3 regions of the Kitasatospora sp. NPDC097643 genome follow, and region 3 is predicted to be linked to each of the others. Evidence: riboswitches for the same ligand, from Rfam matches in the RefSeq annotation. Region 3 holds a riboswitch; each other region holds the start of a gene.

What was found. A riboswitch is a leader RNA that binds a small molecule or an ion and turns the genes downstream of it on or off. The one in region 3 is predicted to bind cobalamin.
Region 1: another riboswitch for cobalamin. It lies ahead of ABTY15_RS07470 (cobalamin biosynthesis protein); the one in region 3 lies ahead of ABTY15_RS04225 (ribonucleoside-diphosphate reductase subunit alpha).
Region 2: another riboswitch for cobalamin. It lies ahead of metE (5-methyltetrahydropteroyltriglutamate--homocysteine S-methyltransferase); the one in region 3 lies ahead of ABTY15_RS04225 (ribonucleoside-diphosphate reductase subunit alpha).

The regions. Positions count from the first base shown of each region.
Region 1 covers NZ_JBEOSA010000007.1:128,998-135,076, forward strand. The annotation lists gene ABTY15_RS07460 (putative cobaltochelatase) at 1-1,590, opposite strand, end outside; gene ABTY15_RS07465 (cobyric acid synthase) at 1,587-3,101, opposite strand; gene ABTY15_RS07470 (cobalamin biosynthesis protein) at 3,098-4,087, opposite strand; cobalamin riboswitch at 4,203-4,331, opposite strand; gene ABTY15_RS07475 (helix-turn-helix domain-containing protein) at 4,584-5,297, shown strand; gene ABTY15_RS07480 (alpha/beta hydrolase) at 5,464-6,079, shown strand, end outside.
Region 2 covers NZ_JBEOSA010000045.1:36,264-42,342, reverse strand. The annotation lists gene ABTY15_RS25720 (hypothetical protein) at 1-20, opposite strand, end outside; gene ABTY15_RS25715 (class I SAM-dependent methyltransferase) at 225-1,064, opposite strand; gene ABTY15_RS25710 (hypothetical protein) at 1,061-1,507, opposite strand; gene ABTY15_RS25705 (hypothetical protein) at 1,601-2,236, shown strand; gene ABTY15_RS25700 (hypothetical protein) at 2,233-2,577, shown strand; gene ABTY15_RS25695 (methyltransferase domain-containing protein) at 2,640-3,398, shown strand; cobalamin riboswitch at 3,504-3,725, shown strand; gene metE (5-methyltetrahydropteroyltriglutamate--homocysteine S-methyltransferase) at 3,889-6,079, shown strand, end outside.
Region 3 covers NZ_JBEOSA010000004.1:8,455-14,533, forward strand. The annotation lists gene ABTY15_RS04220 (ribonucleotide-diphosphate reductase subunit beta) at 1-387, opposite strand, end outside; gene ABTY15_RS04225 (ribonucleoside-diphosphate reductase subunit alpha) at 387-2,786, opposite strand; cobalamin riboswitch at 2,977-3,106, opposite strand; gene ABTY15_RS04230 (glycosyltransferase family 39 protein) at 3,296-4,939, opposite strand; gene ABTY15_RS04235 (glycoside hydrolase family 26 protein) at 4,939-6,030, opposite strand; gene ABTY15_RS04240 (glycosyltransferase family 2 protein) at 6,036-6,079, opposite strand, start outside.

The DNA of each region.
Region 1 (6,079 bases), on a different contig from region 3:
GGCGTCCACGACGAACAGCACCAGGTTGGACTCCCGCCCCTGGCGCACCTGTTCGCGGAAGTCGTCCTTGTGCAGCACCAGCGCCCGGGTGGCGCGCCCGCGCGCCACCTGGTGCGGCGCGGCGGCCTGGAGGGTGGCGGTCAGGTGCAGCCGGCTGAGCGTGCCCTGCGGGCGCCGGGCGCGGATGGTGTGCCCGCCGTCGGTCTCGGCGGGGGAGCGGCGGCCCTGTGCGCCGTGGCCGGTGCCGCGTACGGTGAACAGCTTCGTCCGGTACGGATCGCCGGCCGCGACCGGCGCCGACTCCCGTGCAGGGGAGGGGTGTTGGTCCGGTACGGGCTGCGGTGCGGGCTCCTCGGCGGCGTCGGAGGGCGCGGAGGCCTCCGGCCCGGCGGACGGCTCGGGCGCCCCGCCGCCGTCCGGGCCGCCGCCGTCGGGTCCGCCGCCGTCAGGACCGTCGCCGTCGCCGTCCCCGTCGGGCCCGTCGCCCTCCGGGCCGCCCTCGGGACCGTCCTCCGGCTCCGGCTCCGGCTCCGGCGAGGGCTCGGGCTCCGGCTCGCTCTGCGCGTGCTCCTCCAGAGTCCGGTCCAGCTGCTCCTCGTCCAGCCCCGGGGCGTCGAAGGGGTTGCGCCGGCGCCGGTGCGGCAGCGCCAGCTGGGCGGCCTTGCGGACGTCCTCCTCCAGCACCTCCGTGCGCCCGGCCCAGGCGGCCAGCGCCACCGCCGTGCGCGCCATCACGATGTCCGCGCGCAGCCCGTCCACCTCGAACGCCGCGCAGACGGCGGTGATCTGACGCAGCGCCACCTCGGTAAGCTCCACCTTGGGCAGCAACTCCCGTGCGGCGGTGATGTGTTCGGCGAGCGCCCGCTCGTCCTCGGCGTACCGCGCGGCGAAGCCGGTCGGATCGGCGTCGTAGCCGAGCCGGCGGCGGACCACCTCGGCGCGCTCGGCCGGATCCCGGGTGGCGGCGATCTCGACGGTCAGGCCGAAGCGGTCGAGCAGCTGCGGCCGCAGCTCGCCCTCCTCCGGGTTCATCGTGCCGACCAGCAGGAAGCGGGCGGCGTGCCGCACCGACACACCCTCGCGCTCGACGTACGAGCGGCCCATCGCGGCGGCGTCCAGCAGCAGGTCCACCACGTGGTCCTGGAGCAGGTTCACCTCGTCGATGTACAGCACGCCCCGGTGCGCCTTGGCCAGCAGCCCGGGCTCGTACGCCTTCACGCCCTCGGCGAGCGCCCGCTCCAGGTCGAGCGAGCCGACGATCCGGTCCTCGGCCACACCGACGGGCAACTCGACCAGCTGGGAGGGCCGTTGATGGCTCTCCGGAGCCGCGTGGCCGTCCGGGGTCAGGTGCGGCCCGTCCGGGCACTGCGGGTCCGGCGCGGCCGGGTCGCAGGCGAACCGGCAGCCGTCGACGGCGGCGATGGACGGCAGCAGCCCGGCCAGCGCGCGCACCATGGTCGACTTCGCGGTGCCCTTCTCGCCGCGCACCAGCACGCCGCCCACGGCCGGCGAGACCGCGTTCAGCAGCAGCCCGAGCCGCAGGTCGGCCATGCCGACGATCGCGGTGAACGGATAGCGGACGTCACTCATGCATTCTCCCCAGGTGCCCCGGGCGCCAGGAACGGCAGCGATCCGGCCGCCGGCACCCCGCCCTCGATCAGCTTCCACAGCGCGTCGGTGTCCGCGTGTTCCTCGATCAGGTCGCCGAGCCGGTCCAGGCGGGCCTCGCGGGCCTCGGCGAACGAGGTGTCCGGCGCCGGGACGAACGCCCGGCCGGCCAACCCGGCGACCTCGCGCAGGAGTTCACGGCGGAACCCGTCGTTCTCCAGCGCGCCGTGCCAGGTCGTGCCCCAGACCGAGCCGACCCGGCAGCCGTCCAGGAACGGCTCCCCGCCCTCCACGGCGACGACCCCGTGATGGATCTCGTACCCCACCACCCGCTGCCCGAAGGCCTCGCCGACCGGCCGCCCGAGCACCTTCTCGGCGCCGAAGCGGACGTGCGTCGGCAGCAGTCCGAGCGCGGAGACCTCACCCGCCTTCGACTCCACCTCGTCGACGATCCCGCGCGCCAGCATCTGGTAGCCGCCGCAGACCCCGAGGATCGGCAGCCCGGCCGCCGCCCGCGCCTTCAGCGCCGGCTCCAGCCCGCGCTCGCGCAGCCAGGCGAGGTCCGCCACGGTGGCCCGGGTGCCGGGCAGTACCACCAGGTCGGCGTCGGCCAGCTCCTCCGGCCGGGTGGCCCAGCGCACCAGCACGCCCGGCTCCTGCGCCAGCGCGTCCACGTCGGTGAAGTTGGACAGCCGGGGGAAGCGCACCACGGCCACCCGGAGCACGTCCGCCCCGAGCGGCCCGCGCCCCTCGGCACGGTCCACCACGGTGGTCAGGTCCAGCGAGTCCTCGGCGTCCAGCCACAGCCCCGGCAGCATCGGCAGGGTGCCGAGCACCGGACGGCCGGTCAGGTCGTGCAGCATGTCCAGCCCGGGCGCCAGCAGCCGCGCGTCGCCTCGGAACTTGTTGACGAACCAGCCCGCCACGTGCCGCTGGTCCTCCGCCGACAGCAGCGCCAGCGTCCCGTACATCGCCGCGAACACGCCGCCCCGGTCGATGTCGCCGACCACCACCACCGGCAGGCCGGCCGCGGTGGCCAGGCCCATGTTGGCGATGTCCCGGTCCCGCAGGTTGATCTCGGCGGGCGAGCCGGCGCCCTCGCAGACCACCACGTCGAACCGGCGGCGCAGGTCCGCCAGGCACTCCAGCGCCCGCTCCAGCAGGACGGGCTTGCGCTCGCGGTAGTCCAGCGCGCCGACCTCGGCGACCGGCCGGCCCAGCAGCACCACCTGGCTGCGGCCGTCCGCGCCCGGCTTGAGCAGCACCGGGTTCATCGCCGCCTCCGGCTCCACCCGGGCGGCCTGCGCCTGCATCGCCTGGGCCCGGCCGATCTCGGCGCCGTCGGCGGTGACGAAGGAGTTCAGCGACATGTTCTGCGCCTTGAACGGCGCGACGCTCACCCCCTGCCGCGCCAGCCAGCGGCAGATGCCCGCGGTGACCACGCTCTTGCCCGCGTCCGAGGTCGTCCCGGCGACCAGCAGCGCATTCGTCACGCCTTGCCCCTCCTCATCAACGCCCGGATCGCCAGGTGCCCCGCGACCGTCGTACCCAGCGCCAGCGCACCCACCCGCCGGGAGAGCGTGCAGGCCCGCTCGATGTCGTCCACCGTCACCGGCCGCAGCTCCGCGCCCAGGACGGGCCGGTGCTCGACCCGCTCCCCGTAATTCAACGTCCCGCCCAGCCGGACCCCGACCGCGCCGGCGAAGGCCGACTCCGCCTGGCCCGCGTTCGGGCTGGGGTGCGCCGAGCCGTCCCGCCGCCAGACCCGCCAGGCCGTCCGCGGCTCGGGCGCGGCGGCCACCGTCAGCAGCGCGGTCAGCCGGGCGCCCGGCCAGCCCGCCACGTCGTCCAGCCGGGCCGAGGCCCAGCCGAACCGGGCGTAGCGCGGTGAGCGGTGGCCGACCATCGCGTCCAGGGTGTTCACGGCGCGGAACGCCAGCAGCCCGGGCGTGCCCGCCAGGGCGCCCCAGGTCAGCGCGTTCACCACGGCGTCGGCGGTGTTCTCGGCCACCGACTCGACGACGGCGCGGGCGATCTGCTGCTCGTCCAGCGCGCTCGGGTCCCGTCCGCACAGGTGCGGCAGCCGCTCGCGCGCGGCCGCGAGGTCGCCCGCGGCGAGGGAACGGCCGATGGTGCGGGCCTCCCGGGTCAGCGAGGTGCCGCCGAGCACCGTCCAGGTCGCGGCGGCCGCCAGCGCGGCCCGGCCCAGCGGGCGCCGGCCCACCGTCCGCTCCAGGGCGACGGCCCCGGCCGCGACCGCGCCCACGCACAGCGCCGTGTACGCGGCGCCGGTCGCCCGGTCGTCCCGCCAGATCCGTCGTTCCAGCCTGCCCGCGGCGCTGCCGAAGACGGCCACCGGGTGGCCGCGGCGGGGATCGGCGAAGCGGGCGTCGGCGAGCGCCCCCGCGACGGCGCCCAGCGCGAACGCGGCGGCGCCGACCAGCGGGCGTGCGGCGGTCAGCGGGCGTGCTGCGGTCAACGAGCGCGCGGCCCAGCGGCTCGGGCGTCGAGTAGCGGGCCCGGTCCGGGCAGCCTGCATCGCGTGCGTGTCCTCACTCAGGGTCCGCGCCCTGGCTCGACGTAGCGGGGGCGAGAGTCTCCTGGCTTCCGGGTCCGACGCACCCCCGGGCCTTCCAGCGGCATCTGACGGCCCGCCGTGGCATCGTCCGAACGTGCTCCCCGGTGACAGTGGCGGGACCGCGCCGGACTCGCACCGGCTTCCTCTGCATGCCTCCGTTTGGCCCCAGGATCCCATCACGCGCCCGAACCGGGAGTCAACCGAGGTCACGGAGGGGTTGGTCACACGATGGGCGCCCGCCGGCGGGCCGGATCCGCCCCGTCACTACCTCCGATCCCTGCGCCCGCAGGGGCATGACACCCTGTGCGATCGTCCAGCCGTCCGGAGGAACCTCCAGGGCCGCTTCGTGTGTTCGGCGGCTGGGGCCCCCGTCCACCGGCACCTACCGTTCGTTCCCATGCGACGCAGACAGCCCCCCGCCCTGCCGCCGGTGCCGTTCTCGCCCGCGGCCGCCCGCGCCCACCGGGCCGGCCTCGGCCTGACCCCCGAGCAGGTCGCCGAGGGCATGGCCGCCCACGGCGTCCGGCTGCTGCCCCACCACGTCCTCGCCTGGGAGAGCGGCGAGCTGCGCCCCACCGAGGAGGAGTTCATCGCCCTCGCCCGGGCGCTCTGGTGCCCGGCCGCCCAGCTCATGGGCGTCCGCCCGGCCCGGCTGCGCGACCACCGGGTCGCCCGCGAACTCGGCCAGGAGGCTGCCGCCCGTCGCATCGGCGTCGGCCTGGCCACCTACCAGCAGGCCGAACTCACCGGGAAGTGGGACGGCGACGAGGACCAGACCCACGCCCTCGCCCAGGTGCTCGGTCTGCGGCTGAGCGAGCTCGTCGAGGTGACGGGCCGTCGCGAGGCCCTCGACCAGCGGCTGCGCCAGTGCGTCGACGGCCGCTGGCAGGCCCAGCTCCGGGCCGTCGCCCGGATCGTGCCGGTGCACCAGGACGACCTCGCCGCCGTCCTGACGGTGCTCCAGCAGGAGAACCAGGTCTCCTCCCACTGGGGCGCCGGCGGCTGGGGCTCCCCGGCGCCCGCCGCCCGGCCCGAACCGGCACGGGAGCAGTCGCTCGCCGAACGGTTCTGGGAACTCCTCGGCCGGGCCCAGACCGACATCCCGGTCTGAGTCGCGGTCCGGTCGTCCCCCTGGTCGTGGTCCGGTCGTTCCCCCGTCGTGACCCGGACGGCCCAGCCCGGTGGCCCGCCGCCCGGCCCGCCGGTGAACTGGTGATCGAACGCCGTCCGGTCCGCCACCACCAGAGCGGGGCCGCCGAACAGAGCGGGGAAGCGATATGCGTTGGGGAACCGCGGCCGTCGTGGCGGCCGCCGCCGTCGGCGCCGGAGCCGCCATCCTGGTCATCGGCCGCCGGGCCTCCGAACGGATCGTCCACCCGGGGACCGCCGTCAAGGAGTCCGGAACCGGAACCGGATCCGGACCCGTCCTGATCCAGAGCCTGGGTGCCGGGCGGCTCACCTTCACCCCGCGCGCGGCCAGCCTGCGCCCCGGCCGCTGGGCCGTCGAATGGGAGGGTGGCGGCCACGCCGTCGTCGAGGACATCCTGCACAGCGACGAGCAGGGCGTCACCCGCCGCCTCGTCCGCGCCGACCGGGGCACCCTCGCCGCCGGCACCGAGGTCCGCTTCACCCCCTGGGTCCACCTCGGCGACCCCACCGAGGCCCTCGGCCTCCGCTACACCGAGACCACCGTCGACGGCGAACTCGGCGCCCTTCCCGCCTGGTACCTCGACGGCAAACGCGGCACCTGGGTGATCCTGGTGCACGGCCCCGGCGCCGACCGGCAGCAGACCCTCCCCGTCCTGCCCGTCCTCGACCGGCTCGCCCTGCCCGCCCTCGCCGTCACCTACCGCGGCGACCACGGCGCCCCCGCCTCCCCGGACGGGCTCAGCC
Region 2 (6,079 bases), on a different contig from region 3:
TCGAGCCGTTCACCGGCCACGATGGACCTCCTCAGCCGCTCAGGGGACGTGCCCTCCGTGGGCCCCGAGGACGATACATGGGCCCTCACCGGACGCTGTCGTCGGAGGGCCGGCCGAAGGTGGCGGCGATGACGGTGGGGAGGTCGGCGGGTGGGATGGTGGTGCGCAGGTCGGCGAGGACGGGGAGGTCGAGTTCCAGGCGCCAGGCGTCGTCGGGCCCCTTGTCACGCTGCGCGGGCGATCATCACTGGTTGGAAGAAGCCGGTGCGGGCGGGCGGTTCCCAGCTGACGGAGGTGAAGCCGGCCTCGGTGGCGAAGGCGGTCAACTGGGCCTGGGTGAGGGCCCAGTAGGTGGAGCGGTGGACGTCGACCTGCCACTGGTCGGTGGGGCCGGTGTCGTCTGGGGCGGACAGCTGGAACAGCTCCAGGTCGTACCGCTCGCCGTCCTCGTGCCACTGCCAGAGCTGGAAGATGACGGACCGCCGGCTGTCGTGTTCGGCGGTCTGCGGCGGGGTCGCGGTCGGGCGGTGCCGGCGCAACTCGTCGTAGGGGCGGGTGGAGAGCAGGAGGAGCCCGCCGCTGCGCAGGGTGCGGCGCATGGCGGTGAGGGCGGCGCGGACGTCGGCGGCGGTGAGCAGGTGGGGGAGAGCGTTGTCGGCGCACACGACGACGTCGAAGGAGCCGTCGGTGAAGGGGAGTTGACGCATGTCGGCGGCCGCGACGGGTAACTGGAGGCCGCGTCGGGCGGCCTCGGCGGCTGCGCGGGCGACTGCCACCGGGCTGAGGTCGGTGCCGGTGACCCGGTGGCCCCGGGCGGCGAGCCCGATCGCCTGGGTGCCGATGCCGCAGGCGCAGTCGAGCACGTCGAGGGGTGCGTCGAGGGGTGCTTCGGAGGGCGTTCGGGAGGTCGCGTGGGAGGGCTCGTCCCCGAGTCGGCTGCGGATCAGGGCGTCGAGGGCGGCGCCCTGCCGGGCGACGGAGGCGTTCCAGTCCGGGTAGAGGAGGTGGTACCCGGCCGCGAACGCGTCGTAGAACCGACCGACGCCGGAGGAGGAGTGGGTCATGGCGTCGAGGACTCCACGGGTGAGGGGACGCGGGCTCTGAGCCTCCGCAGGTTGCACGAGGCCGCGAGCTGCTCGGCCCATTCCTCCGGCCAGAGCCCGTGGGCGTCGGCGTGGCTGCCCGCCTCGCGGGTCAGGGCGCGCAGCAGGGCGGGGCTGTAGACGCCCTGGACGCGGAAGTTCTCCAGGTGGCGCAGGTTGGTGACGAGGGTGACGTAGCGGCGGCCGTTGCCCCGGTGTCGGCCGGCCACGATCACCTGTCCGTCACCGAAGTCCCAGCGGGGCACGGCGATCCACAGCTTGGCGCCTGGTGCGAAGTGTCGCAGGCCGCGCTGGAGGTCGAGGCCGTCCGGCCCGTGCGCCGTCTCCTGCGCGACGTTGGCGACCAGGCAGAGGCCGTAGGCCTCGGTCTGCTCACCCTCCGACGGGATCGTCCGGTTCGTCATGGCGCTATCCTCGCGGAGCTCAAGATGGGCTGGACAGTGGTTTTCCGAGCGGACGGGTGGTGCGGCGTGGAGCGGTTGCGGGAGGATGATCCGTTGGGCGGGATGCGGCCGCTGCTGGAGGCGGGCGACGCCGTGCTGGGGTACGAGCCGGGCGGGCCGGAGGACGGCTTCGCGGACCACTGCTGGGTGTTGCACTCGATGTACGTGGGCGGGGAGCGGGTGCGCTGGGCCGATGTGCTGGCGGAGTCCGGCCGACGGCTCGCGGACTGGCCGTCCACCCTGTCGACGCGGGTGTTCGGCCCCGGGGTGCGGCCGGACGGCGTCGACTACCCGGACAGCGGCGAGCCCGACCGGGCGTGCCTGGAGCGGCTGGTGCAGATCCTGGCCCGGCACAGCGCCGAGGGCCCGGCGACGGAGTGCTACTGGGCGCAGGCGGCGATCGAGGACCTGGGGGATCCGGTCCCGGCGCACCGGGGCCGGCTGGCGGAGGCGGTGGCGCACCACGACGCCTGCCGGGGACCGGCCCGCTCGACCGGTCTGGCGTTCCCCGCCCACTGGTGGCCGCTGGACCGTTCCTGGTTCGTCCTCTCCGACTGGGACCTGAGCGCCACCGAGGTGTTCGGCTCGGAGGCGCTGATCGCGGACCTGCTGGCCGACGGCGAGCTGGAGGCCGTCCGCCATCCGCGCATCGCGGAGGCACCGCCCAGCCGGGCCGGGTGGCCGGTGTGATCGACCTGCCCCAGGGCTCCTGGTGGGACTGGGACGTCTGGTCGTGGTGCCCGGGCGAGCTGAGGCTGGCCGCCGGTTACGACCTGGCGTACCACCACGGCCTGGAGCTGGTGTTCGCCGACCCGCTGTACGTCCGCTGCCCGGCGGCCTTCCAGGATCCGGTGTTCCGCGCGCCGACGCCGCAGGAGCGAAGGCTGGTCGAGCGGCAGTGCGGCGAGCCGCCGGGTGTGCTGGTGGCCTTCGAGGCGGACGGCGCAGGCACGGAGCCGGCGAGCGGCCTGATCGCGGCGGGCAGTCTGGCCGTGGTCGTGGGAACGGTGCTGCGGTACGGAGGCGGTTGAGGCGGCCGCTCCGGGGAGAAAAACGGGTGGCCGGGCGGGCGCGACGGCACCATGATGCGGGCATGCGCACCTTCGAGGAACTGATCGCCGAGGCCGAGGCGGCGTCCGTGGACGGCTGGGACTTCTCCTGGCTGGACGGGCGCGCCACCGAACAGCGCCCGTCCTGGGGCTACCAGCGGCTGCTGGGCGAACGCCTGGCGCACGTCGAGGCGGCGCTGGACCTGCAGACGGGCGGCGGCGAGGTGCTGGCCGGGGCGGTACGGGCCGGCGGGATGCCGCGCACGATGGCCGCCACCGAGTCCTGGCCGCCGAACGTGGCGCGCGCCACCGGGCTGCTGCACCCGCTGGGCGCGGTCGTGGTGGCGGCCGCGGACGAGCCGCCGCTGCCGTTCGCCGACGCGGCCTTTGACCTGGTCAGCAGCCGGCACCCGGTGAAGCCCTGGTGGGCGGAGATCGCCCGGGTGCTGCGGCCGGGCGGCAGCTACTTCGCCCAGCACGTCGGGCCGGCCTCCGTCTTCGAGCTGGTGGAGTACTTCCTCGGCCCGCTGCCCGAGGCCCGCGAGGGCCGCCGCCCCGAGATCGAGAGCGCGGACGCGCGGGCCGCCGGGCTGGAGGTGGTGGACCTGCGCTCGGAGCGGCTGCGGATGGAGTTCTTCGACATCGGCGCGGTGGTGTACTTCCTGCGCAAGGTGATCTGGATGGTGCCGGGCTTCACCGTCGACGCGTACCGGGAGCGGCTGCGCGAGCTCGACGAGCAGATCCGCACCCAGGGCCCGTTCGTCGCGCACTCGGCCCGCTTCCTGATCGAGGCGCGCAGGTAGATCGACCCTGCCGCGCACGCCCGACACCTCGACGCGCACCTGACCGTCGGCCGGGTCACGCGGACGCGTTTCGTGGTTTCCGCGTCAGTTCGCGTTGCCTGCCCCTAAGCTGACCGGGCAGCTGGTTCGCCCTGTCCGCCAGGCAGGCGCGTCGCAAGAGGGAACCCGGTGGGAATCCGGGACTGCCCCGCAGCGGTGAGCGGGAACGACCGCCGTCATACGCACTGGGCCCGACCGGGCCTGGGAAGCGACGGCCAGTAGGTGTCCGCCCTTCACAGGGTGGGCGTGCCCGCGAGTCCGAAGACCTGCCCGCTGCCCGCCCGCGGACCATCCGCGCGCGGATATCCGGTGACCTCGAGGGCGGGTCGGCGACCACACCAGGCGGATCAGGCACGCATGTCCACGGCGGCCGCCGTCCGGTTCGTCATCCCTTCGCGCCCTCCTCCCGTCCCCGGGTACTTGAGGAGAAAGACTCGCGAAGGAGAGTCCCTTGACCACGAAGTCCGCAGCCGCGGCAACCCTCGCCACCGCGTACGGCTACCCCCGCCAGGGCCGGGGCCGGGAGCTCAAGAAGGCCATCGAGGGGTACTGGAAGGGCACGGTCACTGCCGGGGCGCTGCTGGCCACGGCCGCCGACCTGCGCCGTGCGAACTGGCGGCAGCTCGCCGACTCCGGCATCGAGGAGGTCCCGACCGGTGACTTCTCGCTGTACGACCACGTGCTGGACACCACGGTCGCCGTCGGCGCGATCCCGGCCCGGCACCGGGACGCGGTCGAGGCCGACGCGCTGGACGGGTACTTCGCCATGGCGCGCGGCACCCAGGAGGTGGCGCCGCTGGAGATGACCAAGTGGTTCGACACCAACTACCACTATCTGGTCCCGGAGTTGGGGCCGGACACGGTCTTCGCGGCGAGCCCGGCCAAGGCGGTCGGCGAGCTCAGGGAGGCCCTGGCGCTCGGCCACGACGCCCGGCCCGTACTGGTCGGCCCCGTCACCTACCTGCTGCTCGCCAAGCCGGCGCCCGGTGTGGACGAGGACTTCCAGCCGATCACGTTGCTGGACCGGCTGCTGCCCGTTTACGCGCAGTTGCTCGCCGACCTCAAGGCCGCCGGAGCCACCTGGGTCCAGTTGGACGAACCCGCCTTGGTGCAGGACCGCACCCCGGCCGAACTGGGTGCCGCGGCCCGCGCCTACCGCGACCTCGGGGCGCTCGCCGACCGGCCGCAGCTGCTGGTCGCGAGCTACTTCGATCGCCTCGGTGACGCCCTGCCGGTGCTCGCCAAGGCCCCGGTCGAGGGCCTGGCACTGGACTTCACGGGCCCGGCCGCCGCCAACCTGGACGACCTCGCCGCCGTCGGCGGGCTGCCCGGCAAGCGGCTGGTGGCCGGGGTGATCGACGGGCGCAACGTCTGGATCAATGACCTGGAGAAGTCACTGGCCACCCTGGCGACCCTGCTCGGCCTCGCCGACCGGGTCGACGTCGCCCAGTCCTGCTCCCTCCTGCACGTGCCGATCGACGCCACGCTCGAACGCGACATCGATCCGCAGATCGCCCGCTGGCTGGCCTTCGCCAGGCAGAAGGCCGCCGAGACGGCACTGCTGGCCCGCGGCCTGCGCGAGGGCACCGGCGCGATCACCGCCGAACTCGCCGCGAACCGCGCCGACCTGGCCTCCCGAGCCCACTCGCCGATCACCCGCGACCCGGCCGTCCGGGCCCGCGCCGCCGCCGTCACCGCGGACGACGCCCGCCGGGCCCAGCCCTACCCTGTCAGGGCCGAGGCCCAGCGCGCCCGGCTCGGCCTGCCGCTGCTGCCGACCACCACCATCGGCTCCTTCCCGCAGACCGGCGAACTGCGCATCGCCCGAGCTGATCTGACGGCGGGTCGGATCGGTGCGGAGGCGTACCGCGAGCGGATGGAGGCCGAGGTCCGCGAGGTCATCGCCTACCAGGAGAAGGCCGGACTGGACGTGCTGGTGCACGGCGAGCCCGAACGCAACGACATGGTCCAGTACTTCGCCGAGCAGCTCACCGGCTACCTGGCCACCCGGCACGGCTGGGTGCAGTCCTACGGCACCCGGTACGTGCGGCCGCCGGTCCTCGCCGGGGACATCTCCCGGTCGCACCCGATGACGGTGGACTGGTTCCGCTACGCCCAGGGCCTGACCGACCGCCCGGTCAAGGGCATGCTCACCGGCCCGGTCACCATGCTCGCCTGGTCCTTCGTCCGTGACGACCAGCCGCTCGCCGACACCGCCCGCCAGGTCGCCCTCGCGCTGCGCGACGAGGTCACCGACCTGGAGGCCGCGGGTGCCGCGGTCGTCCAGGTGGACGAGCCGGCCCTGCGCGAGACCCTCCCGCTGCGGGCCGCCGGGCGCCCCGCCTACCTGGACTGGGCCACCGAGGCCTTCCGCCTCGCCACCTCCAGCGTCCGCGCCGACACCCAGATCCACACCCACATGTGCTACGCCGAGTTCGGCGCGATCATGACGGCGATCGACGACCTCGACGCGGACGTCATCTCCCTGGAGGCCGCCCGCTCCCACATGGAGGTCGCCGGCGAACTGGCCGCGGCCGGCTACCCGCGCGAGGTCGGCCCGGGCGTCTGGGATATCCACTCCCCGCGCGTCCCGAGCACCGAGGAGGCGGTCGCCCTGCTGCGCGCCGGCCTCGCCGCGATCC
Region 3 (6,079 bases):
CGCGTTGCGGTCCTCCGGGTCAGGCAGGTAGGTGTCCAGCAGCGTCAGGTAGAACTGGACGTGCACGGCCTCCTCGAACAGCTGGCGCGACAGGTACAGCCGCGCCTCCGGGGAGTTGATGTGCTTGTAGAGGCTCAGCACCACGTTGTTCGCGACGATCGAGTCGCCCGTCGCGAAGAACGCGACCAGCCGGCCGATGAGGTGGCGCTCGCCCTCGCTCAGCTTCGCCAGGTCGGCGACGTCCGAGTGCAGGTCCACCTCCTCCACGGTCCAGGTGTTCTTGATCGCGTCCCGGTACCGGTCGTAGAACGACGGGTAGCGCATCGGGCGCAGGGTCAGCTCGAAGCCGGGGTCGAGCAGCATCTTGCGGTCTTCGGACTGGGGCATTACTGGCAGGCCTCGCAGGACTCGGGGTTCTCCAGGGAGCAGGCGATGGCGTCCTGTTCGGCCTGGGTCATGGTGGGGGCGGGAACCGGCACGGCGGTGCGGGCGGCGCCCGACGCGGCCTGGGCGATCCGGGTGGCCGGGCGCGAGCGCAGGTAGTAGGTGGTCTTGAGACCGACCTTCCACGCGTACGCGTACATCGAGCTGAGCTTGCCGATGGTCGGCGCCGCCATGAACAGGTTCAGCGACTGGCTCTGGTCCAGGTACGGCATGCGCGCCGCGGCCAGGTCGATCAGCGCGCGCTGCGGCAGCTCCCAGGCCGTCCGGTACAGCGAACGGACCTCCTCCGGCAGCCAGGTGAACTCCTGGACGGAGCCGTTGGCGTCGCGCAGCGCGTCGCGGGTCTGCTGGTCCCAGACGCCGAGCTCCTTGAGCTCGCGCACCAGGTACGGGTTGACCTGGAGGAACTCGCCGCTCAGCGTCTCGCGCTTGAACAGGTTGGACACCTGCGGCTCGATGCACTCGTACACACCGGCGATCGACGCAATCGTGGCCGTCGGCGCGATGGCCAGCAGCAGCGAGTTGCGCAGGCCGGTCTCGGCGATCCGGACCCGCAGCGCTGCCCAGCGGTCGGCCCACTGCGGCGCGGCGGACGGGAAGTGGTCGATGTGCAGCTCGCCGCGGGCCGCGCGGGTCTCGCCGTACGCCTCGTGGCGACCGAGCTGCTCGGCCAGGTCGGCGGAGCGCTCGTACGCGGTGAGCATGATGCGCTCGGCGATGAGGGTGGAGAGAGCCTTCGCCTCGGCGGAGTCGAAGTCGATCCGCAGCTTGAAGAAGACGTCCTGGAGGCCCATCACGCCGAGGCCCACCGGCCGCCAGCGCGAGTTGGAGGTGCCCGCCTCAACCGTCGGGTAGAAGTTGATGTCCACCACGCGGTCGAGGAAGGTCACGGCGGTCCGCACGGTGGCGTCCAGCCGCTCCCAGTCCATCGCGCCGAGCAGGTCCGCAGCCGAAGCCCCGTCAGCCACGTGCGCACCGAGGTTGACCGACCCCAGGTTGCAGACGGCGGTCTCGGAGTCGTCGGTGACCTCCAGGATCTCGGTGCACAGGTTGGACGAGTGCACCGTGCGACCCGGCAGCGCGGTCTGGTTGGCGGCCCGGTTGGAGGCGTCCTTGAAGGTCATCCAGCCGTTGCCGGTCTGCGCGAGGGTGCGCATCATCCGGGCGTACAGGGTCTGCGCCGGGATGGTGCGGACGGCCTTGCCGGCCAGCTCGGCCTTGCGGTACGCCTCGTCGAAGTCGGCGCCCCACAGGTCGACCAGCTCGGGCACGTCGGCCGGGGAGAACAGCGACCAGTCGGCGTTGGCGTTGACCCGGCGCATGAACTCGTCCGGGATCCAGTGCGCCAGGTTGAGGTTGTGGGTGCGCCGCGCCTCCTCACCGGTGTTGTCGCGCAGCTCCAGGAACTCCTCGATGTCGGCGTGCCAGGTCTCCAGGTAGACGCAGGCCGCGCCCTTGCGGCGGCCGCCCTGGTTGACGGCGGCGACCGAGGAGTCGAGGGTGCGCAGGAACGGCACGATGCCGTTGGACTTGCCGTTGGTGCCGCGGATCAGGCTGCCGCGCGAGCGGATGCGCGAGTAGGACAGGCCGATGCCGCCGGCGTGCTTGGACAGCCGGGCGATCTGCGCGTACCGGTTGTAGATCGAGTCGAGGTTGTCCAGCGGCGAGTCGAGCAGGTAGCAGCTGGACATCTGCGGGTGCCGGGTGCCGGAGTTGAACAGGGTCGGCGAGGAGGTCAGGTACTCCAGCCGGCTCATCAGGCGGTACAGCTCGGCGACCTCGGCCACGGACTGCTCGGTGTCGCCGACTGCCAGGCCACAGGCGACGCGGAGCAGGAAGTGCTGCGGGGTCTCGACGACCTTGCGGGTGATCGGGTGGCGCAGCAGGTAGCGGGACTGCACGGTGCGCAGGCCGAAGTACTCGAAGCGGTCGTCGCCCTGCGGGTCGATCAGCGCGTCGAGGGCGGCGGCGTGCTTGGCGACGAAGGCGGCGGTGGTGTCGCCGATCAGGCCCTCGGCGTGGCCGACGGCGATCGAGGCGGCGAAGGACACCGCGCCCTGGCTGTTCGCCTCGTCCACGATCTCCAGGGCGAGCAGGCGGGCGGCGAGCTTCGAGTACTGGGGGTCCTCGGCGATCATCGACGCGGCGGCGTCCACGGCCAGCCCGCGCAGCTCGGCGAAGTCCGAGCCGGCGTGGCGGCCGCGCAGCGCGGCGGCGGCGACATGGCCGGGGTCCACCTGGGGGAGATCGACGCTGCGGTCGGTGAGCAGCCGCAGCAGCGCGCCGCCGGGGTCGGAGACCGTCGGGTCGGCGGGGGCGGTACCGGAACCCTGGGTGGGCAGGGTGGCTGAGGCAGCGGTGGTCAAGGCGCTCTCTCCTGGCGGCGATCGGCGGCGGTGATCGGGGCACCGGACCGTTCGGGGCAGGGGAGCATGGCGCGAACGCGGAGCGCGTCGCGCGACGGTGGCATCCCCGGCCCGCCCGCGAGGCCCGGAAGGTACTGCTCGTGCTGGCGCGGCCTCTGCGGGAGGGCCGGGTGGCACGCCGTCGGCAGGTACTCGGACTCGCGGGCTCGGCCTGGTGGGCCGCCCGCACACCGCTGCGGGGCAGTCCCGGACTCCCACCGGGTTCCCCTGCGTCGACAGCAGGAGTGAGCATACATGTAGTGGCGAGGGACTGCGGCGGCACCATATGTAGTGGCTGCCGTGTCGAGTGCCGAGGCCGGTCCGGCGGGCTGTCAGGCCTTCAGACCGGCCCGGTCAGCCCTTCAGGCGGGCCTGGGTCGGCCCTTCAGGCGGGCCTGGGCCAGCCCTTCAGGCAGGCCCGGGCCGGCCCTTCGGACCGGCCCCGGTCAGTACTTCAGGTAGACCCGGTAGGTGCTGGAGTCGCCCGTCGGGGAGGTGAACTGGGCGATCAGCCGGTAGTGCCCGGCGGTGGCCAGCGCGGCCGTCAGAGCCCGGTCCGTGGCGCTCGGCGCGGTGCTGTCGAGGACGACCATGGCGTACTGGCCGTCCCGGATCGCGGCCGCGCTGCCCTCGTCGCCGTGGTGCTGGACCCCGGCGGCGTCCCGGTAGTCGGTGCCGTGCCGCGCCGGGACCCACTGCCCGGGCGCGCCGACGGCGACCAGGTAGTAGTCGGCGAGCCCGTCGACCTCGGTGAGGTAGCGGCCCTGCGGGGTGGAGTGCAGCCGCAGCACCGCGAGCAGCCGGCCGGAGTCGGGGCCGCTCTGGTAGCGCAGGGAGGACTGTTCGAGGCCGAGCGCGAGCAGCGCGACCCAGACCAGGATGCCCAGCTGGGGGTGGCGGAAGTGCGCGCCGACCAGCCGGGTCAGCCCCATCCCGGCGACCGGGGTGGCGAGCAGCAGCCCGTACCCGAGGTGCCGGAACATCGTCTGGGAGGTGCCGAGCCCCAGGTGGACGGCCGGGACGAGCAGCGCGGTGGCGGTCAGGGCCAGGCCCAGCAGTGCGCGCTGGGCCCGGGTGGCGGTGAGGCCGCCGTTCTCGGGCGACTCGTTCAGCTGCTCGCGCCGGACGTAGGCGATCGCGCCGGCCACCGCGAGGACGGTGAACAGGCCGCCCCACTGGGCGACGTACAGCAGGGTCTCGCCGAACGGGCGGGCGGCGTGGCCGAGCCCGGGGGACCAGGTCAGGACGTCGTCCAGCAGGCCGAAGGGCAGCAGGGCGCCGGCCGTGGCGGCGGCCAGCAGCAGACCGCGCAGCAGGGCCGGGCCGAGCCGCCGGTGCGGCCAGGCGGTGGCCACGGCCAGCACCAGCAGGGCGGGCAGCGCGAACACGGCCGAGTAGGCGACCGCGGCGGCCAGGGCGGCGGCCGGGGCGGCGAGCAGGACCAGGGCCACCGGGCGGCGGGCGGTGAACACCACCGTCCAGGCCGCCAGGGCGACCAGGAGCACGGCGAGCGCCTCGGGGGCGGCGTAGTAGCCGACCACGACGGTGGACTGCACGACCGCGTACGCGGCGATGCCGCAGATGGCGACCCGCTCGTTGAAGAGCCGGCGGGTGAGCGAGTACAGGAGCACCGTGGTGACCAGGGCGAAGGCGAGGCTGAGCGTCCGGGCGCCGAAGACGCCGCCGGCGTTGGCGGCCGCCCCGGCCAGCGGCGGGTAGAGCCAGGGCGAGCCGGCGATCCGGTCGACCAGGTCGGTGGTCACGGTGGCGCCGTCGAGCAGGTGGGAGAGCTGCTGGCGGCCGGCCACCATCGCCACCGCCTCGTCGGGGTGCGCGGCGGCCAGCAGGCGCAGCGACAGCGCGGCCTGGACGGTCAGCACGGCGGCCAGCAGGCCGCGGGCGATCCAGCGGCGGCGGGGGCTGGGGGCCGGGTCCCAGCCGATCGCGGCGACCTCGGGGATGGTGTACGGCGCCAGCTCGACGGCCTGGTCGTCGGGCTCGGGGGCGGCGGGTACGGGCTCGTCGTCGGGGTGGACGTCGGCGGCCGCGGCGGGGGAGAAGGCGGGGGAGAACTCGGGCTCGGTGGTCATCATGGGTTCCGGATGTCGAAGCCGTAGCGGGGGTCTGCCACGCGGTGCTTGAAGGCGGCGAGGGTCTCCGGGACGGCCTCGATGCGCCAGTCCGCCCGCTTGACGATGTTGAACCAGATGAAGCCGATGACGTCGTCGTGCGCCTCCAGCCCGGAGAACAGCTGGTCGATGTCCGCGAGCTGGCGCTTGCCCTGTTCGGAGGCGGTCTCGCTGATGAAGAAGGGCTTCTTGGTGAAGGCGCGGATCTCGGCCATCGTGGGCCCGTACAGGGTGTCGAAGGTCTTCGGGCCGTAGCGGGTGAAGTAGCCGGTCATGCCGGCCCAGTCCACGTAGGTGTCGCCCGGGTAGTACGGCGCGAGCCGGGTGTTGGGCGCGGGGTCGGTGATGTTCGGGCTCCAGACCCAGATGACGTTGGTGGCGCCGGCCTTGTCGAAGATGTCGTGGACGTGGCGCCAGGCCGCGACGAAGTCGGCGGCGTTGGAGGCCTGCCGGCCCCACGGGTACCAGTCGCCGTTCATCTCGTGCGCGATGCTGATGGCGATGGGCTGGTCGAGCCGGGCGACGGCCTTGGCGACGCCGCGCACGTAGTCGTCGGTGTCGCCGGCAGCGATGTCGGCGAGCGAGTGCGAGTACGGCTCCCAGGCCATGAAGGGCAGCGCCCCGGCGTCGTAGATCCGGCGGGCCCCGGCGGTGTCGAAGCCGCCCTCCCAGTGGGCGTAGAAGGCCAGCACGTTCGGCTGCTTGCCGATCGTGGTGGTGTAGCCGGGCAGCGCGTCCATCGTCGCGGGGACGTTCGGCAGCGCGGCGCCCAGGTACTTGTGCTCGGGCTTGAGCAGCGGGGTCACGTCGTACGGGACGCCGGTCGGGGCGGGCTTGGGCTTGGGCGCCTGGGTCTGCGCCTGGCCGAGGGTGCCGCCGGCGGCCTTGGACCCGGACGGCACGGGCTGAGTGGACGGCGCGGCGGGCACCGCCGCCATCGCCTCGAAGCCCGGGTCGGCCGGCCCGCAGGCGGTGGCGAGCAGCAGCGCGGCGGTGAGCAGCGGGAGCCGCAGCCGGCGGAGCCGGGCGGCCCGTCGGGGGTGGGCGGGCATGGTGATCACGCAGCTTCCGTGGGGCGCGGCTGGACCAGGACCCGGCCGA